Regions from separate parts of the Paenibacillus sp. JL3B1040 genome, predicted to be linked through region 2. Evidence: predicted binding sites of a transcription regulator. Region 2 holds the regulator's gene; the other holds the start of a gene.

Region 1 (16,332 bases), 970 kb from region 2:
TAGATGAACCGGGCGTAATCCGAAGCGCCCATCGGGTTGCGAAGCACCGAAAGGCCAATCCCCTCTTCCGGATCGAACAGCTTCTTCATCAAGGACGCGCGCTGCTCATCGGTCAACACCTGGTGGATCAGATAGGCGGCCGAATCGGTAAAAGAAGCCCCAAAGCCGTCCATCGCCTGATAGCTCACGGAATCGTCCAATCGGACTGCGACCTCCGAGGCTTCCGAATCCCGCGGCCGCAGTTGCTCCTGCGATTGACGGACGAAAAGAGAGGATGCTCCTGAGGAATAATAAATTTCGATCTCATGCATGTTGTTTCCCTCCATATCTATAGGTGACGCCCGGTTTACTTGATTCCCAGCTTTTCTTTGTTCGCTTTCATTTTCTCCGTACGGATTTGCACGATTTGTTCCCAACCGTTGTCATCAAGAAATTTCTTATAGTTGTTCAGCGTGCTCTCGAATTCCCCGCCGTTCTTGGCGCGGATCAAGCTGACCATCGTGGTGTTCCAGGTCGTGTTGATCGCCGTCAAGGAGCGAGCCTCCGGAGATCCCGCGTCCGGATTGATATTTTCAAGGATGAAGTGCGGAACCAGCTTGCCTTTGCCCCACTCTTGCATTTGCTTAATGGATTCCGGAAAAGCGTCGGCGCTCAGCGCTTTGTGACGGTCATGGCCGAAGAACATGAATTCGCCCATGCGGTATTCTTTCTTGAATTTGTCCGCATCCGTTTGCTGCAGTTCTTTCACTTCCGGCGTGAATTGAACCGTTCCATCTGCGTTCTTTGTGTACGTTTCGCCTTCGATCCCGTAGTTCATCAGCATTTGGCCTTCTTCGTCCAGCAGGTACGTGAAGATTTGGATCGCCTTCGCCGGGTCCTTGCATTGTTTCGTAATAAAGCTGATCATCCAGCCGGTGATGCCGGATTGGTTCAGTTTTGGCGTGTTGCCCGCCGTGCTTTGCGGTCCGTCGATCGCCAGATAAGCTTGGTCCGGATGCGCGTTTGCGAAAATTTGCAGGTTGCCGCCTTGCTGCGGAGTCCCGTCAAGGAGCATCGTGGCGTATTTGCCGGATTTCACCTTTTCTTCAAAAGCCGGGCCGTCATCGGCAAAGCTGTCGTCACTGATGTTGCCGACTTGGTGTACTTCATTTAATGTTTTCAGCCAAGTCAAATAGTCCTCGTCCAAATTACGGTTGTAAAATTCGCCGTTTTCGGTTTCCAGCGGCACCCCAAGGAAGTCCTGGAACACGTCGCCCAGGGATCCCGTGCCCTCGCCAATCGAGTTAAAGCCGAAGGGTATCAGATCCGGGAACTGGGTTTTGATCTGCTGCATCACGTTCTTGAACTCCTCCGGCGTTCCGACGCTAGGCTTGCCAAGCGCTTCATAAACGTCCTTGCGGATCACGAAGGCGGTCTTAGCCGGAATGTTACCGCTGTCATAATCGGCTTGCGTGTTGGAGTAGTTCGGGTAACCATACGTGTTGCCGTCAGCTTGCTTGAACCAGTTGAGCGTATCTTGCGCAGCCGCTTTGTTGAAATAAGGGTCGTATTTCTCCGCCAGCTCATTCAGCGGCAAAGCCCAGGATGAAGCCTTTTGTACAACGGCCGAGTTCGAATCGAACACTGTGATCAAATCGGGCATGTCGCTGCCGGCAAAAAAGGTATTGAGCTTGGTGTCGTCACCCGTAACAAATTTGATGTCGATGTTCAAGTCCTCTTTGATTTTCTTCGTGACTACGTCATTGCCGAAATCGGTATTCCACCAATCGGCGTTGACATACCAGGTGAGTTGGGTCGGCTCTTCCTTCTTATCCAGCTTCCAGGCCGGCGTATTCGCATCCGGGGTATACCGGTTCTCCAGGGATACGTCCTCTTTCGCGGCCTTCGAACCGGCGCCGGAACCGCCGCAACCGGTGACGATCAGTGCTGCGGTCAGCAGGGCGGCGCAAGCCGTCATTCCTTTTCTGGCAAGACTCTTGTTCAACTTAAGCATACATGTACCCTCCCTTTTTATAGGCGCAAACTAAAAAATAGTCCAACTCGCATAAGCCGTTCCAAATCGCTAGGCCGATTCGTTACTCCTTCACCGCCCCCAGCATCATGCCCGAGATGAAGTATCTTTGCAATAATGGATAAATCACAACAATCGGCAAAGTCGTAATCACAATTGTTGCAAGTTGAACTCCTTTGGTCGTCGTTTCAATCACGACGGAACCCGCGATGTTCTGCATCGATTGGGTCTGGGATTGAACGATGATTTCGTACAGCTTCATTTGCAGCGGATACAGGTATTGATCCGTGATGTACAGCTTCGTCGTCATGAAGTCGTTCCACTGGTTCACGCCGTTGAACAAAGCGATGGTAGCCATCGCCGGCATCGACAACGGGATAAAGATCTTCAGGAAGATTCTCCAGTCGCCGGCACCGTCGATTTTGGCCGATTCCTCCAGGGAATCCGGCACGTTCCGGAAGAAGTTCATCAGGATCACGACGTCGTAATAACTGAACAGGGCCGGGATGATATACACCCAGAAGCTGTTGAGCAGGCCCAGCGATTTAATGAGCAAATACGTCGGAATCATACCGCCCGAGAAAAACATCGTGATAACGCCCATCGTCACGTACAGCTTGCGGCCGCGCACGTTGCTCTTGCTGAGCCCGTAACCGATCATCGCGCAGAAGAATACGTGGGTGACCACGCCGATAACCGTTTTGAGGACCGAGATCAGGAATGACTGCCAAATCGTATCGTCCCGAAACACCGCCTGGTAGTTCTCCAACGAGAATTCCTTGGGCCAGAAGACGAAGCCGCCTTCCGCCAGCGACCGCCCCGAACTGAAGGAGGAAACGATGACGTTCCAGAGCGGAATGACAATGAGGATCGTGAATAAAATCAGGACCGTGACGTTGACCGTATCGAAGATTCTGCTGTCGAGATCCTGTTTGACCGCCTTTCGATTCATGGCTGTTGCTCCTTCCTTACAGGACAGATTGATTATCGTTGAGTTTGCTGGTCACCTTATTGGCAACCACCAACAACATGACCGATACGATCGAGACGCCGAGCCCGACGGCGGTCGCGTAGGAGAAGTCCCCTTGCGTCATCCCCATCCGGTACACGTAAGAGTTGATGACCTCGGCTTTTTCCCGGTTCTGGGAATTCATCAGCACCAAGGTCTGGTCCAGGTTGGAACCGAGCAGGCCGCTTACGGTGAGGATCAGGTTCAAGCTGATAATCATCTTCATGTTCGGTAACGTGATGTTCCAAATTTGCCGGAGCCGGCTCGCCCCGTCGATCTTGGCCGCCTCGTAATAGGTCGGATCGATCTTGGCCATGATGGCGAGATACAGGATCGTCCCCCAGCCCGCCTCTTTCCAGACATCGGACAAAACGGCGATCCACCAATATTTGCCCGGATCCAGCATGATGTTCTGAGCCTTCGAGATCAGACCCAGGTCAAGCAGCAGCTGGTTGAACATGCCGGTGGTCGAGAACCAGGTGATCAGCATCCCGCCGAGCACGATCCAGGACAAGAAGTGCGGCAGATAGGAAATGGTCTGCACGATTTTTTTGAACCGTCCCATGCTGAGCTCGTAGATCATGATCGCCAGGATAATCGGGATGACGAAGCCGATGGCCAGTTTCAGAAAGCTGATCCCCAGCGTATTCACCACGGAATCCCAGAAGTATTTGTCGTTTGCGATAATCTTGAAGTTGTCCAGTCCCACCCAAGGGGCGGAGCTTAACGTATCGATGACCGTATAGTTTTTGAAAGCGATCGTTAATCCATAGATGGGGATGTAGCAAAAAACAATCATAAAAATGATCCCCGGCCAGATCATCGACTGGATTTCCCACTGCCTGCCGAAGTCGATAAAGAAGTGCTTGATTCTTGCTCCCATCGGTTTCTTGGCCGCCGCAACTGACTTCGCCATTTTGCGCTCCTCTCTTTATCCCACGCGGATAAAAACGTTTTTATTTCAAACCGAAAAGCCCCGATCGTTTAAACCGCTTGCAAACGCGCTGGCGCTTAATCCCGGCTTAAACGGACATGGCTCGAGCCCCGCACGATCAGTTCTCCGTCCAGCTTCTGCACCATTCCGTGCTCCCGCTTCTTGATCATGTTCACCAAATGGTTCACGGCCAAGATCCCTTGTCTGGCGATCTGGTTCCGAACCGTGGTAAGCGGCGGCGTAAAATATTGGGCAATATCGATATCGTCAAAACCGACGACGCTGATGTCTCTGGGCACCTCGAGGCCGTAAGTCCGCAGCGCCTTAATGCACCCGATCGCGCTCAAATCATTGCCGGCGAGAATCGCGTCCGGCATTTTGCCCGGATGCTTGTGAATATAAGCCCGAACCGCGTTATACGTGCTCTCTTCTTCAAAATACCCCTGCAAAATGAAATCCTCGTCCACCGGCAGTTGATGCTCCCGCAAGGCCGCAAGATACCCTTCCTTCCGCTGCACGCTGTCGTACATCGTATCCACGCCGGAGAGGTACGCGATTTTCTTATGGCCCAGACTGATCAGGTATTTGGTCGCTTCGTAAGCGGACGCATACGAATTGAAAATGACCGTTCCCATCGTTTCCTTCTGAATGACCCGATCCAAAAATACCGCCTTGATCTTGTCTTTCTCCATCATCGCGATATCCCGGTCGTCGATCCGCAACTCCTCGTAGATGATGACGCCGTCCACCCGTCTGCCCATGATGTTGCTGATGATGGTTTGCTTGTCGGTCGTAACCACCACGTTCAACCCGTATCCGAGCCGCTCGCTCTCCCGCGCCATCGATTCGACCAAAATGTAGAAATAAGGCCCCGATAAGCTGGTCGTGAAAAAACCGAGCATATTCGTCTTCTTCGACTTCAACTGCTTCCCGTTCAAATTCGGCACATAGTTCAACTGCTTGGCTACCTTCAGCACGTGGGATTTGGTCTCCGGATTCAGTACATCGACATCGTTTAGTGCGTTGGAAACCGTGGAGATCGAAACCCCCGCCGCTTTGGCCACATCCTTAATGGTGACTTTACCCATCTCATGATACACCCTATCTATAAAAACGTTTTTATATATTCATCAAGTTACCATAGAAACGCTTTCATGACAATCCTTATTTTGGGATGTTCCGATAAATGGCGCTTTCTTCGGGAACCCAGCCAATCCCAGCAAACCTTTTAGATTTGCGTCTTGCGTTTTAATTTGAAATGTCATATAATAATTTTTGTTCGCTAAATTTGCGCCCGTGGTCCAATGGATATGACGTAGGCCTCCGGAGCCTGAGATCGAGGTTCGATTCCTCGCGGGCGCGCCATCTATATACTAAAACCATACTAAACACACGAACAAGTCCCTGACGAACGTCTGTTGGACTTTTTTTATTCCCCTGAGTTTGACTTTCTTTGACTTTCTCGAATAAATTGTTTATGATGAGATTAATCTTCTTCGTTTCCGTCAATTCTTAGATGGATGGAAGCGATGATTGCCAAGCATACCAAATAGAAGGGCCGTTCTTATGAACACCCTAAATTTAAGGAGGTTTTATCGGTGAGTTATATTCCTATGGTCGTTGAACAAAGCAACCGCGGCGAACGCGCTTACGACATTTATTCCCGTCTGCTCAAGGACCGGATCATCTTCCTGGGCTCCCAGGTGAACGATGTTGTCGCCAACTCCATCATTGCCCAGATGCTCTTTCTGGACGCGGAAGATCCAACGAAGGATATCTCCCTTTACATTAACAGCCCCGGCGGCTCCATTACGGCCGGCATGGCGATTTATGATACGATGCAGTTCATAAAAGCGGACGTCTCCACGATTTGCGTCGGGCTGGCCGCTTCGATGGGCGCATTTCTGCTGAATGCCGGCGCGCCGGGCAAACGTTATGCGCTGCCGAACAGCGAAATCATGATCCATCAGCCGCTCGGCGGAGCCGAAGGCCAAGCGACGGACATCGAAATCCGCGCCCGCCGCATCCTCAAAATGCGCGACAAGCTGAACCAAATCCTCGCCGAACGGACCGGCCAGCCGCTGGACCGGATCGAGAAGGACACCGACCGCGACTACTTCATGAGCGCGGCGGAAGCGAAGGAATACGGCCTGGTCGACCAGGTCATCGAGAAAGTGAATCCAACCGCCAAAGCCTAAGGCTTGGAACGGAAGGCTGCGCTTTGAACAGAAAGTTCTGTTCGAAGGGCGGCCTTTCTTGTTATAGTTATTTTTAAAAATAACCAGGTATAGGCGCCGCCGGGAAGCTAGCTCCCAGTCTCCCCCGGAGCCGCTGGGCCACCCGGGAAGACGCCGGATCGCGCCCGGGCGATACTAGTCCTTTTAGGGGAGAAGCCGGGCTGTCGCCGCCGGGTGACCCTTGGAGTCGCTGGGCGCCGCCGGGTGCCCAGGCGAAATGGAGACGTGGACCGCCGCCGGTGCGGTAGGAGAATTGGGAGTCGCTGACCCTGCTGAGCCGCCGCCAGGAACCCCCGAGGCCTGCACCCGCCCGCTCTAACGCTGATGACAAGCACTAAGTCTGCTTTTTTAGCGGTATCTGAACTCTAACGACGCTGAGCGACACTATTTTCAATAAATGCACCTGTTTCCGGCTGTAAATTGGACAATAAGCTCTGTGACAAGCGTTAGACTCCGTGCGCAATGATTTTGGCCTTATTAAGCTCCGTGGCAAGCGTTAGCGCACTAGAATGGGCTTGGATAAATGGGGCAGGCATCCTGCATTGAGTTACTTGGCATGGCTTTGGGTGACTTTTAGTGACTTTTAGTGACTTTTAGTGACTTTTAGTGACTTTTAGTGACTTTTAGTGACTTTTAGTGACTTTTAGTGACTTTCTGCGACTCCGTGCGATTTGTACGGCTCTATATAGCTCTGTATGACACTGTATAGCTCTGTATGACACTGCTGTATAGCACTGTATAGCTTAGCACGACTTAGCACAGCTTTAAGGTACTTGGCGTGACTTGGTGTGACTCAGTCGTAACTTAGTGACTTAATGTGACTTTGCGAAACCTGACATAGCTATACGTAACTTGATGTGACTTGGTGTGACTATGGTAACTTGGCGTGACTTGGCGTGACTTGAAACTTGATTAGGTTGATCGATGACTTACTACCTCATTAAAGGAGCGAATCGGGAGATGAAACAATCCGAAAGGAAGAAGCTGTATGAAGTAAGCCGCATATTGGCGGATGTCGCCATGGGCAGGGCCAAGGCCGATTTGGTCGTGAAAGGCGGCGTCTTGGTCAATGTCTATACCGGAGAGCTGCTGCCGCAGACGGACGTCGCCGTTGCCGCAGGACGAATCGCCTTCGTGGGAGACGCGGCGCACACGATCGGGGAGGACACCGTCGTGATCGATGCGGCAGGCCGCCACATCGTCCCTGGCCTCCTGGACGGACACATGCACGTCGAGAGCACCATGCTGTCGGTGGCCGAGTTCGCCAAGGCGGCGCTGGCCAAAGGGACGACCGGCATCTTCATGGACCCGCACGAAATCGCCAATGTGTTCGGCGCGGAGGGCGTGCGCTGGATGCATGAGGAAGGCCAGGGCCTGCCGCTTAAGGTCTTCACCACATTTCCTTCCTGCGTGCCGGCCACCGATCATTTGGAGGATGCCGGAGCGTCACTGGACACCGGCGATATTGCCGAAGGGATGACTTGGGAGGGCGTCGAGGGGCTGGGCGAGGTCATGAACTTCCCCGGCGTCGTGCACGGAGATCCGAAAATGCTCGGCGAGATCCAGGCGACGATGGAAGCCGGGAAAACCGTAACCGGGCATTTTCCGAGTGATGACGAACGCATGCTCCAGGCGTACGTCGCCTCGGGCGTCACCTCCTGTCACGAGACGGTGACCCGGGAGCAGGGACTCGCGAAGCTGCGCATCGGCATGCACCTAATGATCCGCGAAGGCTCCGCCTGGCATGACGTCAAGGAAGTGATCAAGGTCGTCACCGAAGATCGGGTTAACCCTTCGAACATCCTGCTGGTCACCGACGACGTGTATCCGCAAACGCTGATCGAGCAAGGCCACATGAACCATGTCGTGCGCCGGGCCATCGAGGAGGGCGTCGACCAGGTGACCGCGATTCAGATGGGGACAATCAACACGGCGCGGTACTTCAAGGTCGACGGCGACTTGGGCGGCATCGCGCCGGGCAAATGCGCGGACCTGCTGCTGATCGGCGACCTGCGGCGGATGGAGCCGTCGACCGTCATCACCGACGGCAAGGTCGCCTACGACGACGGGCAGCTTCGCGTTCCGTTCCCGGCGTACCCATATCCGCCGCAGGCGCGTGCCTCAGTAAAACTGGCGCGTCCGCTGACCGCCGCCGATTTCCTCTTCCGCAGCAGCGCCAGCGTCAAAGCGGCGACGACGACGATCCACGTCATCGACGTGATCGAGAACAGCGCCCGCACGACGAAGGGGACGGCAACCGTTCCGGTTGACGGGGAAGGCGTCGTGCGTCCGGCCGCCGAGCAGGACATCGCCACACTGGCTTGCATCGACCGTCACCGCGGTTCCGGCGAGTTGTCTCTCGCCTTCGCGCGGGGGTTTGGCCTGAAGCAGGGGGCCGTGGCCTCCACCGTTGCGCATGACAGCCACAACCTGCTCGTCATGGGCACGAATCCCGCGGACATGGCCTTCGCCGCAAACGAGCTGGCGAAGCTGGGCGGCGGCATGATCGCCGTTCTGGACGGACAGGTGCTGGCTGCCGTGCCGATGGCTATCGCCGGCCTAATGTCCGATCAGCCGCTGGAGACGGTCGTCGCCCAGGTGAAAGAGCTCGAGGCCGCCTGGAAGCAACTCGGCTGCCCACTGAACGCACCGTTCATGACGCTTTCGCTGATCGCCCTGGCGGTCATTCCCGAGCTGCGGATTACCAACCGGGGCTTGGCCGACGTGAACGAGTTCAAGCTCATACCGGTGGAAGTCGTTTAGTCCCGGTTAAAAATGCGAGCCGCCCGCATCCATTCCATGACAAAACCCGCCAGAGAATTTCTTCTTCTGGCGGGTTTTTGGCCTGGACCTAGCGGGCAAGTCGGCGAACAATCATCACTTCTTGCTCGGCTGCCCGCTTCGTAGCGTCGCGCCCTAAATTCCTGCAAGCAATGCGCCCCGCGACTCACCGCCCTGTTCAGGCAGCGCTTCTGCCTACCCGCAGCTCACCTTCACTGCGCCCTAGGGCAGCTCCCCGCCGACTCGCGGCACACCATCTGAGTGTCCAGCAGCACCAGCTCCCCGCCGGCCGCAGGCTCCTCGATCAGCTCGAGGATCTTGCGCGCGCCCATCCGACTGAGCGGCTCAATGGGCCGCTGCACCGTCGTAAGCGGCGGATTGGTGTAGTGCGAGAAGCCGATATCGTCGAAACCGACGACCGAGACGTCCCCGGGGATGGCCAGTCCCGCCTCCGCGGCCGCCTTCATCGCGCCGATCGCCATATCGTCGTTGCAGCAGAACACCGCGGTTGGCCGCTCCGGCAACGCCATCAGCCGGCCCATCGCCCGATACCCGCTCACCACGTCGTACCGGCCCTCCGCGATCCAGCTCTCTCCGATCTCCAGGCCGGCAGCCGCCATGGCCCGCAGATACCCTTCCTTGCGCTCCTGCGTCGATTTGTAGCCGGGGATCCCTTCCACCAGACCGATGCGCTCATGGCCCTTGTCGATCAGGTAGCGGGTCAGCTCGAAAGCCCCCTCCCGGTCGTTGGACACGAAATTGACGATGCCGGGGTCGCCCACATTCCGGTTCAGCACGACCAGTGGAATCTCCTGCTCCCGCACATGGCGGATAAACGCGTCATCGCGTTCGCTTTGGCTCATCAGTAGGATGCCGTCGAACCGCCGGCGGTGAATCGAACTAAAGTCCTCGAAATCATCGATCCCCCGCAGAAACAAGTTATACTGAACGCCAACCTCCTGACCTACGCCGCGGATCGCCTCCGCGAGGAAGCTGGAGGACGTCCCCTGGACCATGCTCGTAAAAAACAATCCGATCGTATGCGAGCGCTGCAGCACCAGGCTCTTGGCGTTGTAATTCGGCACGTAATGCAGTTGCTCGGCGATTTCCAGGATTTTGCGTTTGGTCTCCTCCTTGATGAGCGGACTGTTGTTCAGCGCCCGGGAAACCGTCATATGCGAGACATTCGCCAGCCGGGCGATGTCTTTGATCGTAGCGGACATGAAGCAGCGTCAATCCCTTCTAGCGTTCCGGAAAAGCAAAATACCGCTCCGCATTGCCATAGCAAATATCGGTCACGATGCGGCCCAGCAATTCGAAGTCCTTCGGCGCCTCGCCGCGGTCGACCCAATCGCCGATCACGTCGCACAGCAGGCGGCGGAAGTACTCGTGCCGAGTATACGACAGGAAGCTGCGCGAATCCGTCAGCATCCCGACGAACTGAGACAACACGCCGAAGTTGGCCAGCGTACGCATTTGCTGGATCATCCCTTCCTTGTTGTCGTTGAACCACCAGGCGGTGCCAAATTGGATCTTGCCCGGCACGCCGCCGCCCTGGAAGCTGCCCATAATGCTGGCGAGGGCCCAGTAATCGTTCGGGTTCAGAGAATAGAGGATCGTCTTCGGCAACCCGCCATCCTGCTCCAGAGCGTCAAGCAACCCGGCCAACGCTTCGGCGAGCGGCCCGTCGTTAATCGCGTCGTAGCCCGTATCCGGACCAAGCTTCTTGAACATCGCCGTATTCGTGTTCCGCAGCGCATGGATATGCAGCTGCATCGCCCACCCGCGCTTCGCGTATTCCTTGCCGAGGAATCGCATCGTAAACGATTTGTATTTCCGTTCTTCCACCGGCGTTACGGAGCCCTTGCTCAGCGCTTTGGCGAAGATCGCCTCGACTTCCTTCAGCGTCGTCTCACGGTATTCCAGCGTATCGAGCGCATGGTCGGACACGCGGCCGCCGATCTCATGGAAGAAGTCGATCCGTTCGCGCAACGCGTCCAATAGCGCGCCGTAGTTCGCGATCGGTTTGCCCGTAGCCGCCTCCAGTTTCGCCAGCCAAGGCTTGAACGTGTCGCGGTTGATTTCCAGGAACTTGTCGGGGCGGAAGCTCGGCAGCACGGCCGTCTCGAAGCCCTCCAGCTCCTTGATCTTCAGATGGTATTCCAGCGAGTCCGCCGGATCGTCGGTCGTGCAGACCACCGTTACTTTGGACTTCGTAATCAGGTCTCGCGCGCCAAACCCTTCGTTCTGCAGCTTGGCGTTGGCTTTTTCCCAAATGGTTGGGGCGCTCTGCTCGTTCAGCAGCTCTTGAATCCCGAAGAACCGCTGCAACTCCAGATGTGTCCAATGGTACAGCGGATTGCCGAGCAGTTGCGGCACGACCTTGGCCCAAGCCAGGAATTTGTCGTAATCGTCCGCCCCTCCGGTGATCAGCTCCTCGTCGACGCCGCAAGCCCGCATCACCCGCCATTTGTAATGGTCGCCGCCCAACCAGGCCTCGGTCAGATTGCGGAACGTCTTGTTCTCGTAGATTTCCTGTGGACTCAAATGACAGTGGTAATCGATGATCGGCAGGTTTTTCGCGTATTGATGATACAACACCTCCGCCGTATCGCTGTTCAGCAGGAAATTTTTCCCCAAAAACTTCTTCGCCATGTCTTTCGTTCTCCCTTCATTTAGATCCGGTGGATTTCATTTCTCATTGTTAACGTTAACATCATTCTGTTGCTTCCTATTGTAACCGTTTCACGGCAAAACGCAAGGAGATTTATGACACCGCTTCCCGCCGCAAGATTAACGCACGACGGGGCCTCTTGCAGGTTCTGGCTTCTACATTGGAGGGATTAGAGGCTAAATGTTGTATTCCATGCAATATTTCTGGCCCGAGATGGCCTTATCGCACAGATTGTTGTATTTCGTACAACATTCTAGGGCTTAATGCACCTGATGCTGCAATATTGTTGCACTTTTTACAACAAATCGGCCCTGCACGCCCTGGATCCGGCAGGATTGTTGTACAAAGTGCAACTTTGAGGCCCGCCCGCCCATACCTCCAAATAAAAAACTGCCCTCCCGGCAGCTCCCCCCGCCGAACAGGACAGTCATAAGTCATACCTCTTCCCACCTCAAACTTTTAATGCGTTTTGAAATCAAACGGATTCGTTCCCGGCGGCAGCAGCTTGGCAAACGGAAAATGAAATTCGGGGAACCCGAACGCGTAAGGCACATAATCGTACAGCTGGAAAAAGATTGTAACGCCATCCCCTTGCACATAGTACGACGGATTCGGGCCAATCGTCTTGAAGTTGCCGAAATACCCGTCGGTTTCCTGCAGCTTCTTGGCGATTTCCGGATCGACGATGCTGCGGTAGTTCGGATTGGCCCGGAGCAACTCATCCAGCGTCAGCAGCTTGCCGTTATCCAGCCGGAACGTCAGGCCCTCTCGCACGGTAATGCCATGCGCGCCGCCGGTGTAGGCGTACTGATCCACATACAGGCTCAGCACCCCGTCGCGGTTGTACGTCACCTTGTAGGTGCCGACATATTCGTAAGGGTTGCCGCTGGGTGTTGTCGGCTGCCCCGCCTTCGCTTCTTTCAGCGCACTCGCCACAAACGCCTCCGCTTTATCCTTGAGCAGCTTATTGATCTTCTTCTGCACCGATTTATGCTTTAATCCGCTGATTTGCGGGTAGTCGACCTTGATCGACGCCTCGGGAATTTTCTTCTCGATCGTATGGTTCGTAATCTTGACGCCTTGCCGCTCCTGCCGAAGGACCGGCCTCGCCGCATCCATCCCCCCGCTAAGCTCCACCCGCGACTGCGGCGCGGCTTCGGCCGGAACGACGGCCACGCCGGAAATCATCAAGCCTGCGGTCATCAGCGAAGTCATCATTTTTACCGCGTTTCGCTTCACTTGTTATCGCCACCCTCTTTAAGTTCATACCTAAATTATGACCTCGGTGGCAACAATTCATGTACGCAAAAACGCCAGCACGCCTTCCCTAACGGGAAGCGCCTGGCGCTTTCGCAGGAGCAAACCGAAATTATTCCCGTCCGCTCTTCAATTCGGTCCAGAAGCGGTCATACAGTTGCAGCTTGTCGCCCACGTCGCCAAGCCATTCGGTCCGGGACAATTCGTCCTCCGACAGATTGATCATTTTGTCGTTCCGGTATTCGTCGCTGTGGAACTCCGTCGCTTTCGTATTCGGATCGCTGTAGCCGATCGACTCGTAGTTTTTCGCGCTCACTTCCGGCTCGAGCATGAAGTTGATGAATTTCTCGGCCAGCTCTTTATGCTTCGAATCCTTCGGAATCGCATAGTTGTCCGACCAGATCGTGCCGCCTTCCTTCGGAACGACGTAAGCCACGTCCGGGTTGTCCTGCGCAATGTAGGAAGCGTCGCCCGACCAGACGGTGGCGATCCAGCCTTCCTCCTGAATCATCTTCTGCTTGATGTTGTCGGTATCAAAAGCCAGCACGCTCGGCAGCAAATTCTTCAAGTCCTCCACAGCGGCCGTGATTTCGCCTTCGTCGGTAGAGCTGTTGGAATGGCCGGCTTTTTTCAAGGCCATGCCGATCACTTCGCGGTTATCGTCAAGCAAAATGACCTTGCCCTTGTATTCGGGATTCCACAGGTCCTCCCAGCTGTCGATCTCGTCCTTGACGTATTTCTTGTTGTAGGCAATCCCCGTCACCCCGGACGTATATACAATCGAGTATTTGTTTCCCGGGTCGTAGGACGGGTTCTTGTACGCGTCGGACACATTGGCGAAGTTCGGGATGTTGTTCATGTCCAGCGGCGCCAGCAGATCCTGCTTGATCATCGTCGCCACCATGTAATCGGACGGTTGGATCAGGTCGTAACCGCCGCCGCCCGCTTTGATTTTGGCCAGCAAGTCTTCATTGTTCGCAAATACGTCGTAATTGATTTTCACGTCAAACTCTTGCTCGAACTGCTCCAGCACTTCCTCGTCAAAATTGTCGGCCCAACTGTAAATGTTCAGCGTCTCCTTCGACGATCCGCAGCCGGACAGCAGCCCGGTAACCATCATTCCTGCCAGCACGAGGCCGGTCCATTTAAACATCAATTTGTTCAATTCCCAATCTCCCTTCTGTTTCGTCATACGGAATATAAGAATGATCCTAGAACGGCAGCACGGATTGTTTCTTCTGCCCCTTGCCGCGATTCAGCACAAATTGCGCCAGGAAAATCAAGGTGACCGTCACCAGAATCAGAATCGTACAAAGCGCGTTAATTTCCGGGGAAATACCCCGTTTGACCTGCCCGTAGATATAAATCGGCAACGTTGTCGAATTTGGGCCGCTGACAAAGAAGCTGACCATAAAGTCGTCCAGCGACAGCGTGAACGCGATCAACGCCCCGGAAATAATGCCCGGAGCAATCTGCGGCAAGGTCACATGGCGGAAGGTTTGCCACGAGCTCGCCCCCAAATCCTGCGCCGCCTCCTCCAACTGCCCTCCCATGCCGGAAAGGCGGGTAGTCACGACGACGTAAACGTAAGACAAGCTAAACGTAATATGGGCGATGATAATCGTTATTTTACCCAGCGGCAGATGCAATTGATTAAACAAGACCAGCAAGGATAAGCCCATGATGATATCCGGGATAATGATCGGCAAGTACAGCAGGCCGCCCATCCCCGACTTCAAGCGGCGTCCCAGCTTCCGCATCGCCAGCGCTGCCAGCGTTCCGAGCACCGTAGAGATCACCGTCGAGACAATCGCTACGGTCAAGCTATTGGCGAGCGCCTCCATCACATGGCGGTTATCGAACAGGGAGACGTACCAATCGAACGTAAAGCCGCTCCAATCCGCCGCCAGCCTGGAGCTGTTAAACGAGTAAGCAACGATAAACAAAATGGGCACGTAAATAAAAATCATCATCAAGAGCGAATGCACGCCGAGCAGCGGATGGCTTTTGGTTTTCATGAACGCACCTCCCGCACTTTTTGATACCGGGATGTCATCGCCCGATTAAACAACGCGATCAGAATCAGCGATGTGATCACGAAGATCACGGACAATGCCGAGCCGAACGGCCAGTTGCGGGCCCCAAGGAACTGGCTCTGGATAATGTTGCTGATCATGGCCGACTTCGCCCCGCCGAGGATGTCGGTCACGACAAACATACCGGTTGTCGAAACGTACACCAGCACCGAGCCGGTCATGATCCCGGACTTGGTCTGCGGCAGCGTAATGTGCCAGAACGCTCTCCAGCGCGTCGCGCCCAGATCGCTGGCCGCTTCCAGCAGCTTCTTGTCCATTTGCTCCAGCGCCACATAAATCGGCAGCACCATAAACGGAATAAACGTATAGACCATACCGAGCAGCACGGCGCCTTTGGTGTACAGCATCTGCAGCGGCTCGGAGATCAGTCCGATCCCGAGCAAGAGCTCGTTAACGATCCCTTGCGTGCGCAGCAGCAACACCCAGGCATAGGTGCGGATCAGGAAGTTGATCCAGAACGGCACCGTAATGAGCACCAGGCCCCAGGTTTGCATTCTCGGGCCGGCATTTGCAATATAGTAGGCCAACGGGTAACTGAGCAGCAGGCACAACGCGGTCGTCAGCACCGAGAGCAGAATCGTATCCCAATAAATCCCCAAATATAACGGGTCGAAAAAGAGCGCATAGGCATCCAGATTGAAGTCCAGCACCACATTGCCAAGCTCGTCGCGCCCCATAAAAGAGATGCCTACGACGATCAGCATCGGCACGACCAGGAACAGGCATAACCACAGGAGCACCGGCAGCATGCTCAAGCCAGATTTCTTCATGATCCGATAACCACCTCGTCCTCCGGCTTCCAATCCACCCCAACCGGCTCCCCAATTTGCCACGTGTAGTCATCGTTGACGTCCAGCACGACCGATACGGTCATCGGTTCGTTGTCGAGCTGAACGATCAGCTTCTGAACGCCGCCGAGATACAGCACGTCCAACAGTTCGCCGCTTCGCTTGGCTTCGGGGGCTTCGCCGGGACGCACCGCCTTCAGCTTCTCCGGCCGCACGGCGAACAGCCGCCCGTCCCGCGAGAAGATGTTGTTCTCGCCGACGAAGGTAGCCGAAAACAACGTAGCCGGCTGTGCGTAAATTTCCCGCGGCGTGCCGATCTGCTCCACCTGGCCGCTGTTCATCACGACGATGCGGTCGGACATCATCATTGCTTCTTCCTGGTCATGCGTCACGTAGACGAACGTGATACCCAGACTGCGCTGCAGTTGCTTAAGCTCGGCCTGCAGGCTTTTGCGCAGCTGCAGGTCCAGCGCGCCAAGCGGCTCGTCCAGCAGCAAAACCCGCGGCTTGTTGGCGATGGCCCGCGCGATGGCGACCCGCTGCTG
Region 2 (16,332 bases):
CTTCGGGAGAAGGGGTGCCCCGGTAGAGTGAATAGCTCGAGGGGGCCGCAGTGAAAAGGCCCAAGCGACTGTTTAGCAAAAACACAGGTCTGTGCGAAGCCGCAAGGCGAAGTATACGGGCTGACGCCTGCCCGGTGCTGGAAGGTTAAGGGGAGCGGTTAGGAGGCAACTCCGAAGCTGTGAACCGAAGCCCCAGTAAACGGCGGCCGTAACTATAACGGTCCTAAGGTAGCGAAATTCCTTGTCAGGTAAATTCTGACCCGCACGAATGGCGTAACGACTTGGGCGCTGTCTCAACGAGAGATCCGGTGAAATTTTAATACCTGTGAAGATGCAGGTTACCCGCGACAAGACGGAAAGACCCCATGGAGCTTTACTGCAGCTTGATATTGGACTTTGATACGATTTGTACAGGATAGGTGGGAGCCTAGGAAGCCGGAGCGCCAGCTTCGGTGGAGGCGCCGTTGGGATACCACCCTGATCGTATCGGAGTTCTAACCTGGTACCGTAAGCCGGTACGGGGACAGTGTCAGGCGGGCAGTTTGACTGGGGCGGTCGCCTCCTAAAGAGTAACGGAGGCGCCCCAAGGTTCCCTCAGAATGGTTGGAAATCATTCGCAGAGTGCAAAGGCAAAAGGGAGCTTGACTGCGAGACTGACAAGTCGAGCAGGGACGAAAGTCGGGCTTAGTGATCCGGTGGTACCGCATGGAAGGGCCATCGCTCAACGGATAAAAGCTACCCTGGGGATAACAGGCTTATCTCCCCCAAGAGTCCACATCGACGGGGAGGTTTGGCACCTCGATGTCGGCTCATCGCATCCTGGGGCTGAAGTAGGTCCCAAGGGTTGGGCTGTTCGCCCATTAAAGCGGTACGCGAGCTGGGTTCAGAACGTCGTGAGACAGTTCGGTCCCTATCTGTCGTGGGCGTAGGAAATTTGAGAGGAGCTGTCCTTAGTACGAGAGGACCGGGATGGACGCACCGCTGGTGCACCAGTTGTTCCGCCAGGAGCACAGCTGGGTAGCTAAGTGCGGACGGGATAAGCGCTGAAAGCATCTAAGCGTGAAGCCCCCCTCAAGATGAGATTTCCCAATTAGTAAGACCCCTTGAAGACGACGAGGTTGATAGGCCTGAGGTGGAAGTGCAGCAATGTATGGAGCTGACAGGTACTAATCGGTCGAGGGCTTATCCAAAAACATCTAAAACACAAATTCGTTTCGTATCCAGTTTTCAGGCGATCAAGCGTCTGAATGACGATTTTAAGCTGCATGTCTTTTCTAAGGTTTGATCTTTTGCTGAAGCAGGGATCAGGCAGCGGAAGCAGCGCAAAAATCATGTTTGGTGGCGATGGCGGAGGGGTTCCACGCGTTCCCATCCCGAACACGACCGTTAAGCCCTCCAGCGCCGATGGTACTTGGACCGAAGGGTCCTGGGAGAGTAGGACGCCGCCAAGCAAAGGGAAAGAGCACTACCGTTGATCGGTGGTGCTCTTTTGTTTGAACAATAAGTGTGGAGCTGCAGTTATTTCCGGAGAATCCGCCGTTTATGGGAGAATAGTTGTCTGTATGCAGTTATTTTCGGCGATGGTTGTGGAATGTGGCTGTTTGAGCGAATTTAGATGCATTGGTGCAACTATTGAGCCTGATTTGCCGAAAAGGTGAGAATTAACTGCACAGGCACAACTATTTCAGTAACTAACTTCTACTTCGTCAAGGGATGACAACAAAGAGCACTACTACCGTTGACCGGTGGTGCTCTTTTAGTTTTACAATAAGTGCGGAGCTGCAGTTATTTCCGGAGAAACCGCCGTTTTTGGGGGATTAGTTGCCTGTATGCAGTTATTTTCGGCGATGGTCGTGGAATGTGGCTGTTTGAGCGAATTTAGATGCATTGGTGCAACTATTGAGCCTGATTTGCCGAAAAGGTGAGAATTAACTGCACAGGCACAACTATTTCAGTAACTAACTTCTACTTCGTCAAGGGATGACAACAAAGAGCACTACCGTTGATCCGGTGGTGCTCTTTTGTTTGAACAATAAGTGCGGAGCTGCAGTTATTTCCGGAGAAACCGCCGTTTTTGGGGGATTAGTTGCCTGCATGCAGTTATTTTCGGCGATGGTCGTGGAATGTGGCTATTTGAGCGAATTTAGATGCATTGGTGCAACTATTGAGCCTGATTTGCCGAAAAGGTGAGAATTAACTGCACAGGCACAACTATTTCAATTGGCGCTTGACCGCGGGTACCTAACAGTTACTTTATTTCTTCGCCGTCCGGCACCAACCGGACGGTTTTCTCATACGCTTAACCACGAATATTTTCCACCGCTCACGCCCACACTGAAACTGAAACCGGACCCCCTTGGCAAATGATCAAATTATGGTATAATGTTAATAAAGTCAAAGAAAGTCAAAGTCAACCGCTAAACGGTAAATGGCAACGTGGCATGACAACATGATAATGCGGGAACGTGACGTGACCTCGTGACTACGTGGTAGCGTGGCAACGGTGACGTGACCCGTGCCAATGTGCCAACGCAACAACATGACAACGGGCATCCGGCATCCGGCATCCGGCATCCGCTTATTCGACTGGATTTGACGAGCAATTCTGATTTACAGCAAAGCCGCAACATGAGATTCACGTGTGGAATAATGGAGGATGAGTGATGCGTAATATCTCCGATATCATCGAAAAGTATCTCAAGAGTATTTTGCATGAGAGTCCTGAGGGGATTATAGAGATTCAACGTAACGAACTTGCCGACCAGTTTTCCTGCGTGCCGTCGCAAATCAATTATGTCATCAGCACCCGTTTTACGTTGGAGAAAGGGTACCTGGTCGAAAGCAAACGCGGCGGCGGCGGTTACGTTCGGATTCGGCGCATTCAGTTGCCGGGACCAACGTCGCTGCATACGCATTTGCATGAGACGATCGGTGACGAGATCGGGCAATCCGCGGCGGAAGGATTGATTTATCGCCTGGAGGAGGCCCGCTTTTTGACCCCTCGGGAAGCCGCCTTGATGCGCTCGGCGGTATCCCGCGATGTGCTGGCGGTCAAACTGCCGTATCGCGACCAGATCCGGGCTAGATTGATGAGAGCGATGCTGATCTCATTGTTGAGTTAAGCAACATTTTGCAATACCCAGGTTGAAGGATTTGCTGTCTTAGCTATCCCGTGAAGGAGGGACGTGCAATGCAATGCCAAGAGTGCGGCAAACGCCCGGCAACCTTGCATTTTACGAAAATCGTCAATGGCGAGAAGACGGAGTTTCATTTCTGTGAGACCTGCGCCAGGGAAAAAGGGGAGCTGATTCCCGGCACTTCGGGCGGCTTTTCGATTCATAACCTGCTGTCGGGCTTTCTCGATTTGAGTCCGTCGAACAAAGGTCAAGTTTCCGGGCATAGTACCCCCGAACACCTGCGCTGCGAAGAATGCGGCATGACGTATTCCCAGTTCAGCAAAATCGGGCGTTTTGGGTGCAGCTCTTGCTACAAATATTTTAACGATCGCTTGGACCCGCTGTTTAAGAAGGTGCACGGCAATACCGTTCACGTCGGAAAAGTTCCGAAACGGACCGGCGGTCATATCCAAGTAAAACGTAAGCTCGAAGATCTCCGCCGCGAGCTGCAGTACCGGATTCTCCAGGAGGAATTCGAAGAGGCGGCGGCGCTGCGGGATCAAATTCGCGAGCTTGAGAAGAACATATCCGCAGAGTAGGAGGGACGCAGGGTGACCAATCTCCGTTTTACCGAACAGCCGCTAAGCGAATGGATGAGCCGCCAGGGCAAGGAGTCCGATATCGTGATCAGCAGCCGGGTAAGGATCGCCCGCAACGTGCTGCATCACCCCTTCCCGATGTTGGCCACCAACACGCAATCGGAGGAGGTGCTGAAGCAGTTGCAGGAGGTCTTGAACGATGAACGTCTTCAGGACCACGGCCGACTGTACCCGATCCTTCTCGCGGAATTGGATGAACTGGATAAGCGGGTGCTGGTCGAGAAGCATTTGATCAGTCCCAACCTGGCGAACGAATCCCGAAATGGGGCGGTCTTCATCAGCGAGGACGAAAGCCTCAGCATTATGGTGAATGAAGAGGATCATTTGCGCATCCAATGTCTGTATCCGGGGCTTCAGGTCCAGGAGGCATGGGAAAAAGCGACGGCGATCGACGACATTTTCGAATCGCATGTGGATTACGCATTCGACGACCGCCGCGGTTACTTGACCAGTTGCCCGACGAATGTAGGTACCGGACTTCGGGCCTCGGTGATGATGCATTTGCCGGCCTTGGTGCTGACGCAGCAGATCGGCCGCATCTTATCCGCGGTATCGCAGGTCGGCTTGACCGTCCGCGGGATCTACGGCGAAGGCAGCGAAGCGATGGGCAACTTGTTTCAAATCTCAAATCAGATTACACTAGGACAAAGCGAAGCCGAGATCATCGAAAATTTATACGGCGTGGTGTTGCAGATCATTCAGCACGAGAAGACGGCGAGAGAAAAACTGATCGGCGAATCGCGGCTGCGGATGTTGGATCGGGTCATGCGCTCTTACGGAATTTTATCGCAGGCGTATATCATCGACTCGAAGGAAGCCGCCCAGCGGCTGTCCGATGTGCGGCTTGGCGTAGACTTGGGCCTCATCGACGACGTGTCGGCGCAGGCGATCAATGAGCTGAACGTGTTGACGCAGCCCGGGTTTTTGCAGAAGAAATTCAGCAACAGCATGTCTCCGGGGGAACGGGATATGTACCGCGCCAAACTCATTCGAGAGCGAATGGGGAAATAACGAGAGGACTATTATGGAGGTGTAGGAGAAGATGATGTTTGGAAGATTTACGGAACGCGCCCAGAAAGTACTGGCGTTGGCCCAGGAAGAAGCCGTAAGGCTGGGACATAACAATATCGGGACGGAACACGTGCTGCTCGGGCTCATCCGTGAAGGCGAAGGCATTGCCGCCAAAGCGCTGATCGGATTGGGGCTGGGACTCGAGAAAATTCAAGACGAAGTGGAAACGCTGATCGGCCGCGGACAGGAGCAGCCGACCAATATCGCTTATACGCCGCGCGCCAAGAAAGTCATCGAGCTGTCCATGGATGAAGCGCGCAAGCTCGGCCATACTTATGTCGGCACGGAGCATATTCTGCTCGGCCTGATTCGCGAAGGGGAAGGCGTGGCGGCCCGCGTGCTCAATAACCTCGGCATCAGCCTGAACAAGGCGCGTCAACAGGTGCTGCAACTGCTGGGCAGCAGCGAAGCGGTATCCAGCCATCACGGCGCTCCGGCCAACGTCAATACGCCGACGCTGGACAGCCTTGCCCGCGATTTGACGGCTTCGGCCAAAGAGGGCAATTTGGATCCGGTGATCGGCCGCAGCAAAGAGATCGAACGGGTGATCCAGGTGCTGAGCCGCCGGACGAAGAACAATCCGGTGCTGATCGGGGAACCGGGCGTCGGGAAAACGGCCATCGCCGAAGGTCTCGCGCAAAAGATCATCAATAATGAAATTCCGGAGACCTTGCGCGACAAACGCGTCATGACGCTGGATATGGGCTCTGTCGTTGCCGGTACGAAGTACCGCGGCGAATTTGAGGACCGTTTGAAAAAAATCATGGACGAAATTCGCCAAGCCGGCAATATCATTCTCTTTATCGACGAGCTGCATACGTTGATCGGGGCCGGCGGCGCGGAGGGCGCCATCGACGCTTCGAACATTTTGAAGCCGGCGTTGGCTCGCGGCGAGCTGCAATGCATCGGCGCAACCACGCTGGACGAATACCGCAAATATATCGAAAAAGACGCGGCGCTGGAACGCCGTTTCCAACCGATCACGGTGGATCAGCCGTCGGTCGACGAGGCGATCCAAATCCTGCACGGGCTGCGCGACCGCTATGAGGCGCATCATCGGGTGAAAATCACCGACGAAGCGATCGAGCAAGCGGTTAAATTGTCCGACCGCTACATTCAAGACCGTTTCCTGCCGGATAAAGCGATCGACCTGATCGACGAGGCGGGGTCTAAGGTAAGGCTCAACTCGTATACGGTACCGCCGAATCTGAAGCAGTTGGAAAGCCGCTTGGAGGATATCCGCAAGGAGAAGGACGCGGCGGTGCAAAGTCAGGAATTCGAGAAAGCGGCCGCGCTTCGCGATACGGAGCAGAAGATCCGCGAAGAGCTGGACGTAACGAAAAACCAATGGAAAGAAAAACAAGGACGCACCGATTCCGAAGTGACGCCGGAGGATATCGCCCAGGTAGTCGCCAGCTGGACGGGAATTCCGGTCAACAAGCTGAAGGAAGAGGAAACCGAACGCCTGCTGAATATGGAGCGTATCCTGCATGAGCGCGTGATCGGCCAGGAAGAAGCCGTAAAGGCCGTCAGCCGGGCGATTCGCCGGGCGCGGGCGGGCCTCAAGGATCCGAAGCGCCCGATGGGCTCCTTCATCTTCCTGGGTCCGACCGGGGTAGGTAAAACCGAGCTGGCTCGTGCACTAGCCGAAGCGATGTTCGGCGACGAAAACGCCGTGATCCGCATCGACATGTCCGAGTACATGGAGAAACATTCCACGGCTCGTCTCGTCGGCGCGCCTCCGGGATACGTCGGGTACGAGGAAGGCGGGCAACTGACCGAGAAGGTGCGCCGCAAACCGTATTCCGTCGTCCTGCTGGACGAAATCGAGAAGGCGCATCCGGAAGTGTTTAACATTCTGCTGCAGGTGCTGGAGGACGGCCGGTTGACCGACTCCAAGGGCCGCGTGGTCGATTTCCGCAACACGCTGATCATCTTGACCTCGAACGTCGGTGCGGAAGCGATCAAACGCAATACGCGGCTCGGCTTTACCGCCGTGCAGGACTCCGGCGCGGACTACGACAATATGAAGAGCAAAGTGATGGAAGAGCTCAAGAAGAGCTTCCGTCCGGAATTCCTCAACCGGATCGACGAAATTATCGTCTTCCATTCGCTCGAGGAAGCGCATATCGGTCAGATCGTCACCCTGATGTCCGAAGAATTGCGTAAACGGCTGCGCGAATACGACGTCGACTTTACGCTGACGGACAAAGCGAAAGCGTTCCTGGCCAAAGAGGGTTACGATCCCGCATACGGCGCGCGTCCGCTGCGCCGGGCGATCCAGAAGCATATCGAAGACCGGCTGTCCGAGGAGCTGCTGACCGGCAACGTGAAGAAAGGCGACTCGCTGACAATCGACGAAGAGAACGGCGCCCTGAAGGTGGAGCGTACGGGAACTTTCATTAAAAACGCGTAACGGGAGTTGATTCCCGTCAGCAATACCAACGGACCTGCAGACCCTCTGCGGGTCCTTTTGCGTTTTTGCGATTTCGGAGGGGAGGAGATAACGGCGGTTTTGGCGAAGAGGAGAAAGAATCAGGGAGGCTGAAACTGGTGGAAGAAACGATGGCAGCCTGGTCGACTTCGTGCGGGAGCATCAAGTCACCGACGTCCTGTTCCTGAACAATTCGACGGTGGCGCGTACATCGGGGATGGCGGGGCTCATCGACGGGCTGGTCGGAGAGGCAAAATATTTTTTTGGAAAATACTACAAATCTGTAACGATTAAGCCGATGAAATAAGTAACAAGCAGCTTCCAAAGCGATGCTTTGGGGCTGTTTTTTATCCCGTCTTCCCTGGTGGCAGCGCTCGGATAACTTTCGATAAACCCGAAAGAATGGTAATATTTTAGTAACCATTAACGAATACGGTGTCCGCGGGGTCTGTCAAATATTGCAGAGGCAAGAAGGAGAGATAAATGGTTAAAGTAAAACATAAGTTTTATTGCTCCGAATGCGGTTACGAATCGCCCAAATGGTATGGAAAATGCCCGGGGTGCGGCGCCTGGAACTCCATGGTGGAGGAAGTGGAGAAAACCGTCAAAACCCAGGGCATGACATCCGGCATATTTCATGCGAAAGAAAAGCCGCAATCGATCATAAATATAGAAAGCGGCAAAGAACCGCGGATTCAAACGGGGATCGGGGAACTGAACCGGGTGCTCGGCGGCGGCGTGGTGCCGGGTTCGCTGGTGCTCGTCGGCGGGGACCCCGGAATCGGCAAATCGACCCTGCTGCTGCAAACCTCGCATGAAATGGCGCGAAGCGGCTTGAAGGTGTTGTATATATCGGGGGAGGAATCCGTCCGACAGACCAAGCTGCGGGCGGAACGGCTCGGAGCGTTGTCCCCGGATCTGTTCGTGTTGTGCGAGAGCAGCATGGACGGAATCGAAGAGGCAATCGAAAGCGTGAAACCCGATTTCCTGGTCATCGATTCGATCCAAACGGTCTATTTGCCGGAAGTCACCAGCGCCCCCGGCAGCGTATCGCAGGTGCGCGAATGCACGGCGCGGTTTATGCGAATTGCCAAAGGGCAAGGCATCGCCACGGTCCTGGTTGGCCATGTCACCAAGGAAGGGGCGATCGCCGGACCTAGGCTGCTGGAGCATATGGTCGATTGCGTGCTTTATTTCGAAGGCGAACGGCATCACTCCTATCGGTTGCTGCGGGCGGTCAAGAACCGCTTCGGTTCGACCAACGAAATCGGAATTTTCGAGATGAACGAATCCGGTCTGGCGGAGGTGGCGAATCCGTCGGAGCTGTTTCTGTCCGAACGGCCGCTCGGCGTAGCCGGTTCGACCGTCGTCGCCAGCATGGAGGGAACGCGTCCGATGCTGGTCGAGCTGCAGGCCTTGATCGCGGCTACCCACTTTCCCTCGCCAAGGCGGATGGCGACCGGTGTGGATTATCAGCGGATGAATCTGATCATCGCCGTGCTCGAGAAGCGGATGGGCCTATTCTTGCAAAATCAGGACGCATACGTCAACCTGGCCGGCGGCGTCAAGCTGGACGAACCGGCGGTCGACCTGGCGATTGCGGTCAGCGTCGCATCCAGCTTTCGCGATCTGCCGACGAAGCCCTACGACGTGTTTTTCGGAGAAGTTGGCTTGACCGGCGAAGTGCGGGCGGTTTCCCGGGCGGAGCAGCGGGTGAAGGAAGCGGCCAAGCTTGGCTTCAAGCGGGTGATTTTGCCGGAGAAAAGCATGAAAGGATGGAAAGGACCGCAAGGGATTCAATTGATAGGCGTAAATACCGTTGCAGATGCGCTAGCTGTTGCGTTAGATTAGGGGGCATTGAATGATGAAGGAAACTACCCAAGCAGAGAAAATGAACGATTTGCTGAGGCTTGTCGCTCCGGGAACGGCTTTCCGCGACGGCCTTGAGAACGTGCTGCGGGCCAAGACCGGGGGCCTGATCGTCGTCGGTTACAGCCCGGAGGTGATGGAAGTCGTCGAGGGGGGCTTCTCCATCAACTGCGATTTCTCGCCGAACTATCTTTATGAGCTCGCCAAAATGGACGGGGCGATTATCCTTAGTGAGGATTTGAAGCGGATTTTGTACGCGAATACCCAACTGATTCCCGATTCCTCGATCGCATCCTCGGAGACGGGCATCCGGCACCGCACCGCCGAGCGGGTGGCCAAACAGACCGGCAAGCTGGTCGTCTCCATCTCCCAGCGCCGGAACATCATTACCCTTTACCAGGGGGGACTTCGGTATGCCTTGAAGGAAATCGGCGTTATCCTGACCAAGGCGAACCAGGCGATTCAGACGCTGGAGAAATACCGGTCTGTCTTGAATCAAGCCTTGACGAACCTAACGGCCTCCGAATTTGAGGAACTGGTCTCCCTGCCCGAGGTCATCAACGTCATTCAACGGGTGGAGATGGTGATCCGGATCAAGATGGAGATCAAGCGGTTCATTAACGAATTGGGCACGGAGGGGCGGCTGATCAGCATGCAGATGGAAGAACTGGTCAGCAACATGGAGGAAGAGGCGTGGCTATTGTATAAGGACTACGCCAAGGAAGACCAGGACGAAGCGATCCGGGAAATCATCCTGGGGCTCAAACGTTCGACCGACGATGAACTGCTGGACGACAATCACATTACCAAGCTTTTGGGGTATCCTTCCTCCGCCGCAACATCGGAGGAACTGATTTCCCCGCGCGGGTATCGCGTGCTGAACAAAATTCCCCGCTTGCCGAATGTGATCATTCATAATCTGGTCGAGCGCTTCGGCTGCTTGCCGAACGTGATGATGGCCAGCATCGAGGAGCTGGATGAGGTCGACGGCATCGGCGAGGTCCGCGCCCGCGCCATCAAAGAAGGGCTCAAACGTCTTCAGGAACAGGTATTCATTGACAGACAAATCTAAATCACCTATCATCAATGAATGGTTGAGGAATATCTACTCGAGGTGAAGAGATGATTACGAAATCGATTCCGAACCTGTTTACGTTAGGAAACATGGTTCTCGGAATGCTGGCCATCATGCTGGCTCTGGAAGGCCGTTTTAGTCTGGCTGCCATCATGGTAATTGTCGCTATGCTGCTCGACGGTTTGGACGGACGGGTCGCCCGCGCATTGAACGCGCAGAGCGAGTTTGGGAAAGAGCTCGATTCCTTATCGGATCTAATTTCGTTTGGTATTGCCCCGGCACTGATCATGTATTTGATTTCTTTTCACAGCATTCCCCCCGGCATCGCTTGGGCCGTCACGATTATTTTTCCAATGTGCGGGGCGCTGCGGCTTGCCCGTTTTAATGTGCAGAAGGGCGTTCCGGGATATTTCATCGGATTGCCGATTCCGGCCGCAGGCGGGGTTGTGGCGACGCTGTCGCTTTTTAACGGGGAAATCACGGCCCCTTATTTCGTCGTGTCCATGATACTGCTCTCGTATTTGATGATCAGCACGGTGAGATACCCGAACTTCAAGAAAATCGGCCTGCCGAAAAAAGCGATCGCTTACACGCCGCTTGTCGTGATTTTCGCGGTGATCATCGCCGTCGTGTTCCCGGACCAGATGGTGAAGCTAATTTTTATCCCCTTGGTCCTATATGCGGCATACGGAATAAGACAGAATATCCACCGGCTGCTCCGCCGCAAATCCCGGGACGACGACACCGATGCACAGGAAATGTATCGTTCGAAGCGCTGAGCACGGATTTACCCCAAACTATACGAAAAAGGCATGGATCTCCCCAGGCGGGAAAGGATCGATGCCTTTTTGATTGGCCCTATCCTCATTCATCAGGACCAGTACGTTTACGATAAGTTGAATAACCCCAGCGTGGCGCATTTCTGCGATTCGCGCTCCACGATCTCCTCCATGTTGATCCCCAATAAATTGCATAGGGCGGACATATAGAAAAGGTTACGTCCAAGCTCGTTCGTAATCGCATCCCGGCAATTTTCGCACAGCTCGCCATGCACGTGCTTGGCGATCGTTTCTTTGGCTTGTTGCAAATCCATGCCCGGCTCGAAATCTTGTTTGGTGGCGTGCAGCTCGATGCAACCGCATTCGGTTACGGATTTGGTCACGGAACGGACGGCAGCGGCGTTGGTTTGTCCCAGCTTCGACATGACGTCCAGCAAGCTGCGGTGACGGAGCAACAATTCAGAAACTTGTTCTTGAAAAGACTGAAGGCTTGGTGCGCTCATTTTCCATCCACCTCAATATTATGAATTGAATTCATTATATTCCACCTTTTCCTCCAAGATCAACCTGAAATCCCATAGCCAAGGGGCGTGTATGGATTTTAAATGTTTATTTTCTGGTAAAAAAAGTTATCGTTCACGGATTATGCGCCTTGAAATTGGTTCATACTGGCTAAAGAAGATACTTATCTAGGAGGTGAAGAGAGACGTGCTGAAAAAATACTTGATGATTCTGGCCGGTTTATGCGGGGCTTGGTTCGGTTATACAACCGGCGGGTTGTCCGGCGTGTTGCCGGGTGCCGCCAGCGACTGGTTTCGCGCAATGAACCCGATTGCGGCGAATTTGATCTGGGCCGCGGCCGGCGCGCTACTGTTCTTGTTCCTGTTCTCCTTGGCTGCAGACGTCGTTTCTTCCAGAGTGAAAACGTGGATCGCCGCTTTAACGCGAATCCCGATGAATGAAATGGCTGCCGGTGCGGCCGGTTTGACCGCGGGACTACTTCTTTCTTTAACGGTCTATCCCCTGCTGTCCTGGCTCGGCACGCTGGAGAGCATGGCGCAATTCACGGTATCGGCGCTGTTCGGTTACATCGGGCTGTACGTCGGGCTGGCCAAGAAGGAAGAGCTGTCCGCGCTATGGAAATCCGGCAAATGGGGGGCTTCCCTCCCGGAAGAGGAACGTTGGGCGGAGGAACACAAAATTTTGGACACCAGCGTGATCATCGACGGCCGGATCGCCGACATTTGCAAAACCGGCTTTATTGAGGGAACGATCGTCATTCCGGAATTCGTGCTGGAGGAGCTTCAGCATATCGCCGATTCTTCGGATCTGCTCAAGCGCAATCGCGGGCGGCGGGGACTGGATATTTTGAACAAAATTCAGAAAGAGCTGGACGTAAAGGTCATGATCTACGAAGGGGATTTCGAGGAAATCTCCGAGGTTGACAGCAAGCTGGTCAAGCTGGCCAAGGTCCTGCAGGGCAAAGTCGTGACCAACGACTTCAACCTCAACAAGGTGTGCGAGCTGCAGGGCGTGTCCGTGCTGAACATCAACGATTTGGCCAACGCGGTCAAACCGGTTGTGCTGCCTGGCGAAGAAATTATGGTCCAGGTCATCAAAGACGGCAAGGAACATGGACAAGGGGTCGCTTACTTGGATGACGGAACGATGATCGTCGTGGAAGGCGGGCGCGATTACATCGGCACCATTACGGAGGTGCTGGTGACCAGCGTGCTGCAGACCTCGGCGGGACGAATGATTTTTGCCAAGCCAAAACTGTTGGAAAAAGCCCAGTAATTCGGTATGATGGGATTAACTGCGCTGCGCTGGCCGCGGCGCGGATGAATTCCGGGCAAAGGTGAGGCAGAATATGATGGGGTTGGAAGCAAGCGGCGATACGGGTGTGATCGTAGTGGCGGCAGGCCGCGGCACGCGCATGGGAACGACGGAAAGCAAGCAGTATCTCATGCTGGACGGCAAGCCGATCTTCATCCATACGTTGGAGGCGTTTCACCGTCATCCGTCGATCACGCGAATCGTGCTTGTCACCGGGGAACAGGATGTGGACCGGTGCCGGTCATGGATTGCCGAATACGGCATGGCCGGGCAAATACAGGTTATTCCGGGCGGGGCTGAGCGTCAGCACTCGGTACGCCAAGGACTGCTGCATCTCGGCACGCCTTGGGTATTGGTGCATGATGGCGTCCGCCCTTTTGTCACGAGAGAGCAGATTACGGCTTGCTGTGAAGCCGTTAAAACCCATGGCGCGGCCGTGCTAGCCGTACCGGTGAAGGATACGGTCAAGCAGGCGGACGGGCAGGGCTGGGTTGCGGCAACCCTGGACCGGAGCAGCTTGTGGGCGATCCAGACGCCGCAGGCTTTTCGGCGCGACGATCTGCTGGCGGCCCATGAACGGGCGGCGGAGGCAGGGGTCGTCGGCACCGACGACGCGATGCTGGTCGAACGGCTGGGCATCCCCGTCAAGCTGGTGGAAGGGTCGTACGACAATATCAAAATCACGACGCCCGAGGATTTGGATTATGCGGCGTTTATCCGGGGGAAGAAGCGGAATAGGTGAGCTTCGTGATGAAAAGAAGTCAGGTCTAAGCACCGAGAAGGTTGGATGAAGGAGGGAGGGAGTAGCGGAGCGTAGGTAAGCCTACGTGAGCAACGGAGCGACTGACTGAATTCAAGATTCGATGTCGAATAGGCTACCTCGAGCTACTTCGTGATTCTAAAGGGAGTCAGGTTTTAAGCACCGAGAAGGTTGGATGAAGGAGGGAGGGAGTAGCGGAGCGTAGGTAAGCCTACGTGAGCAACGGAGCGACTGACTGAATTCAAGATTCGATGTCGAATAGGCTACCTCGAGCTACTTCGTGATTAAAAGATGACTGGGAGAGGATGGAGAGGATGTTTAGAGTAGGACAGGGCTTCGACGTGCATCAGCTCGTGGAGGGCAGACCGTGCATTATCGGCGGGGTGCATATTCCTTACGAGAAAGGCTTGCTGGGACACTCCGACGCCGACGTGCTGCTGCATACGATCAGCGACGCGATTTTGGGTGCGCTGGGTCTCGGGGACATCGGGCGCCATTTTCCCGATACCGATCCGGCGTTCAAAGATGCGGACAGCGTCGTTCTGCTGGAACGGGTATGGGACATGGCGGTTGACAAAGGCTACCGTCTCGGCAATCTGGACGCGACGATCATCGCGCAAAAGCCGAAGATGGCCCCGTACATTCCGCAAATGGTGGACGTTATTGCCCGTACGCTTGGGGCGGAACCGGAGCGCGTCAACGTGAAGGCCACGACCACCGAGCAGCTCGGGTTTACCGGGCGCGGCGAAGGCATTGCGGCACAATGCGTTGTCTGTCTGGTCCAGAATGTGCTATCATCATAAGCTTGTAGAGGTAGTTCAAAAGGCGGTTTTGACGGCATCGTCTTAAAACTAGGGAGGGGATTGGAATGGCTGAAGTTCGCGTGCGCTATGCGCCGAGTCCGACGGGTCATTTACATATCGGGAACGCCAGAACGGCGTTGTTCAATTATTTGTTTGCCAGACATCACGGAGGAAAATTCATTGTCCGCATCGAGGATACGGACGTGAAGCGCAACGTGGCCGGCGGTGAGGAGAACCAGCTGACCTACCTCAAGTGGTTGGGCATAGACTGGGACGAAAGCGTGGACGTCGGCGGGAACTACGGGCCGTACCGACAAACGGAGCGTCTTGATTTGTATCGTCCGCTGGTGCAGGACTTGCTGGATCGGGGTCTGGCTTATCGCTGCTACTGTACGGAAGAGGAGCTGGAGAAGGAGCGCGAAGAGCAAATGGCCCGCGGCGAAACACCGCGCTATTCCGGGAAATGCCGTCACTTGACGCCGGAGCAGTTGGCTGCGTATGACGCGGAGGGCCGGCAATACAGCATTCGTTTCCGCGTACCGGAAGGCCGCACGTTTACGTTTGACGACCTGGTCAAAGGGACGATTTCGTTTGAGTCCGACGTCAGCGGTGATTTTGTGATCGTGAAAAAAGACGGCATCCCGACCTACAACTTCGCGGTCGTCTTGGACGATCATCTGATGAACATCACGCACGTGCTGCGCGGGGAGGACCACGTGTCCAACACGCCGCGCCAGCTTATGATTTACGATGCGTTCGGCTGGGAGCCGCCGGTGTTCGGCCATATGACGCTGATCGTTGGGGAGAACCACAAAAAGCTGAGCAAACGCGACGAATCGGTGATTCAATTTATCGAGCAGTACGACCAGCTCGGTTATTTGCCGGAAGCGATGTTTAACTTTATCGCCTTACTCGGCTGGTCGCCGGAAGGGGAAGAGGAGTTTTTCAGCAAGGACGAGCTGATCTCGATCTTCGACGCGAACCGCTTGTCGCGCAGTCCGGCGGTGTTCGATACGAACAAGCTGGCGCATCTCAACAACCACTACATCAAAAACGCCGATTCGCAGCGGATCGCCTTGCTGGCCATCCCGCATCTGCAGCGGGCCGGGAAGCTTCCGGCCGAGCTGTCGCCGGAGCAGCAGGCGTGGGCGGAAGCCCTTGTTGCGTTGTACCAGGAGCAAATGACCGCGGCTTCGGATATCGTGGAGCTGTCGGAAATGTTCTTCCGCAGCGAGCTGTCGCTGGACGAGGAAGGTGCCGCCGTGTTGGCGGAGCCGCAGGTACCCGGCGTGCTTGCCGCGTTTTTGAGTAAAGTCGAAGGAATGGGCGAATTCAGCGTGGAGAACATCGGTGCCGCGATCAAAGAGGTGCAGAAGGAGACCGGCAGCAAAGGCAAAGGCCTATTCATGCCGATCCGCGTGGCGTTGACCGGCCAAATGCATGGACGGGACCTGAACCAGACCCTTTATCTGCTTGGCCGGGACAAAGTCGTCGACCGGTTGAAGGTGCGCATCGCCGCTTTGTAGGATAGCGGGCGGCGTATGCGCGGCTGATCGACCTGATGAACCGGTTCGGCATGGAGCGCCGGTCGTATAATCTGGTCCGGCAGATCGGGATGAACGGTTTTTTGGGTGTCCGCGCATTCGCTTGGCCCCGCGTATCCACGAGTCTCGTATTCGCGTATCACGGATGGCGTCTCTAGCGTGTCCACGTGTTCACTTAACTACGCGTTGGCGTATCCCGCGTGTCCACGTATCCATGCATTGGTGTATCCGCGTAACCCGCTTATCCGCGGGTTCGTTCATACGCTAACGCTTGCCACGATGCTTATTTCGGCGAAAAGAAGCGGATTTCTTTTTTAACGCTTGCCAGAATGCTTATGGAGACCAACTTCCCCCGTTTTCTTGCTGAAATCCTGAAATAAGGTTTC

The links. The regulator CtsR, encoded in region 2, represses protease genes until heat stress. The targets are predictions, from matches to a motif close to ATGGTCAATAAAGGTCAAACA.
Region 1: a site for CtsR is predicted at 5,395-5,415, ahead of clpP (ATP-dependent Clp endopeptidase proteolytic subunit ClpP). Genes of this name have one in related genera too.

The regions. Positions count from the first base shown of each region.
Region 1 is NZ_CM169317.1:224,736-241,067, reverse strand. Features, by position in the region: gene ACZF99_RS01135 (glycoside hydrolase family 30 protein) at 1-311, opposite strand, end outside; gene ACZF99_RS01130 (type 2 periplasmic-binding domain-containing protein) at 347-1,993, opposite strand; gene ACZF99_RS01125 (carbohydrate ABC transporter permease) at 2,076-2,963, opposite strand; gene ACZF99_RS01120 (ABC transporter permease) at 2,980-3,936, opposite strand; gene ACZF99_RS01115 (LacI family DNA-binding transcriptional regulator) at 4,032-5,042, opposite strand; tRNA gene ACZF99_RS01110 (tRNA-Arg) at 5,245-5,319, shown strand; gene clpP (ATP-dependent Clp endopeptidase proteolytic subunit ClpP) at 5,553-6,152, shown strand; gene ade (adenine deaminase) at 7,152-8,954, shown strand; gene ACZF99_RS01095 (LacI family DNA-binding transcriptional regulator) at 9,185-10,195, opposite strand; gene uxaC (glucuronate isomerase) at 10,215-11,627, opposite strand; gene ACZF99_RS01085 (DUF3298 and DUF4163 domain-containing protein) at 12,106-12,885, opposite strand; gene ACZF99_RS01080 (ABC transporter substrate-binding protein) at 13,016-14,056, opposite strand; gene ACZF99_RS01075 (ABC transporter permease) at 14,115-14,921, opposite strand; gene ACZF99_RS01070 (ABC transporter permease) at 14,918-15,769, opposite strand; gene ACZF99_RS01065 (ABC transporter ATP-binding protein) at 15,766-16,332, opposite strand, start outside.
Region 2 is NZ_CM169317.1:5,081,126-5,097,457, reverse strand. Features, by position in the region: rRNA gene ACZF99_RS23475 (23S ribosomal RNA) at 1-1,190, shown strand, start outside; rRNA gene rrf (5S ribosomal RNA) at 1,335-1,451, shown strand; gene ACZF99_RS23465 (CtsR family transcriptional regulator) at 2,664-3,122, shown strand; gene mcsA (protein-arginine kinase activator protein McsA) at 3,191-3,715, shown strand; gene mcsB (protein-arginine kinase McsB) at 3,728-4,786, shown strand; gene clpC (ATP-dependent protease ATP-binding subunit ClpC) at 4,818-7,262, shown strand; gene ACZF99_RS23445 (hypothetical protein) at 7,432-7,587, shown strand; gene radA (DNA repair protein RadA) at 7,764-9,131, shown strand; gene disA (DNA integrity scanning diadenylate cyclase DisA) at 9,145-10,221, shown strand; gene pssA (CDP-diacylglycerol--serine O-phosphatidyltransferase) at 10,272-11,003, shown strand; gene ACZF99_RS23425 (nucleoside triphosphate pyrophosphohydrolase family protein) at 11,111-11,506, opposite strand; gene ACZF99_RS23420 (PIN/TRAM domain-containing protein) at 11,712-12,800, shown strand; gene ispD (2-C-methyl-D-erythritol 4-phosphate cytidylyltransferase) at 12,877-13,581, shown strand; gene ispF (2-C-methyl-D-erythritol 2,4-cyclodiphosphate synthase) at 13,914-14,402, shown strand; gene gltX (glutamate--tRNA ligase) at 14,468-15,928, shown strand.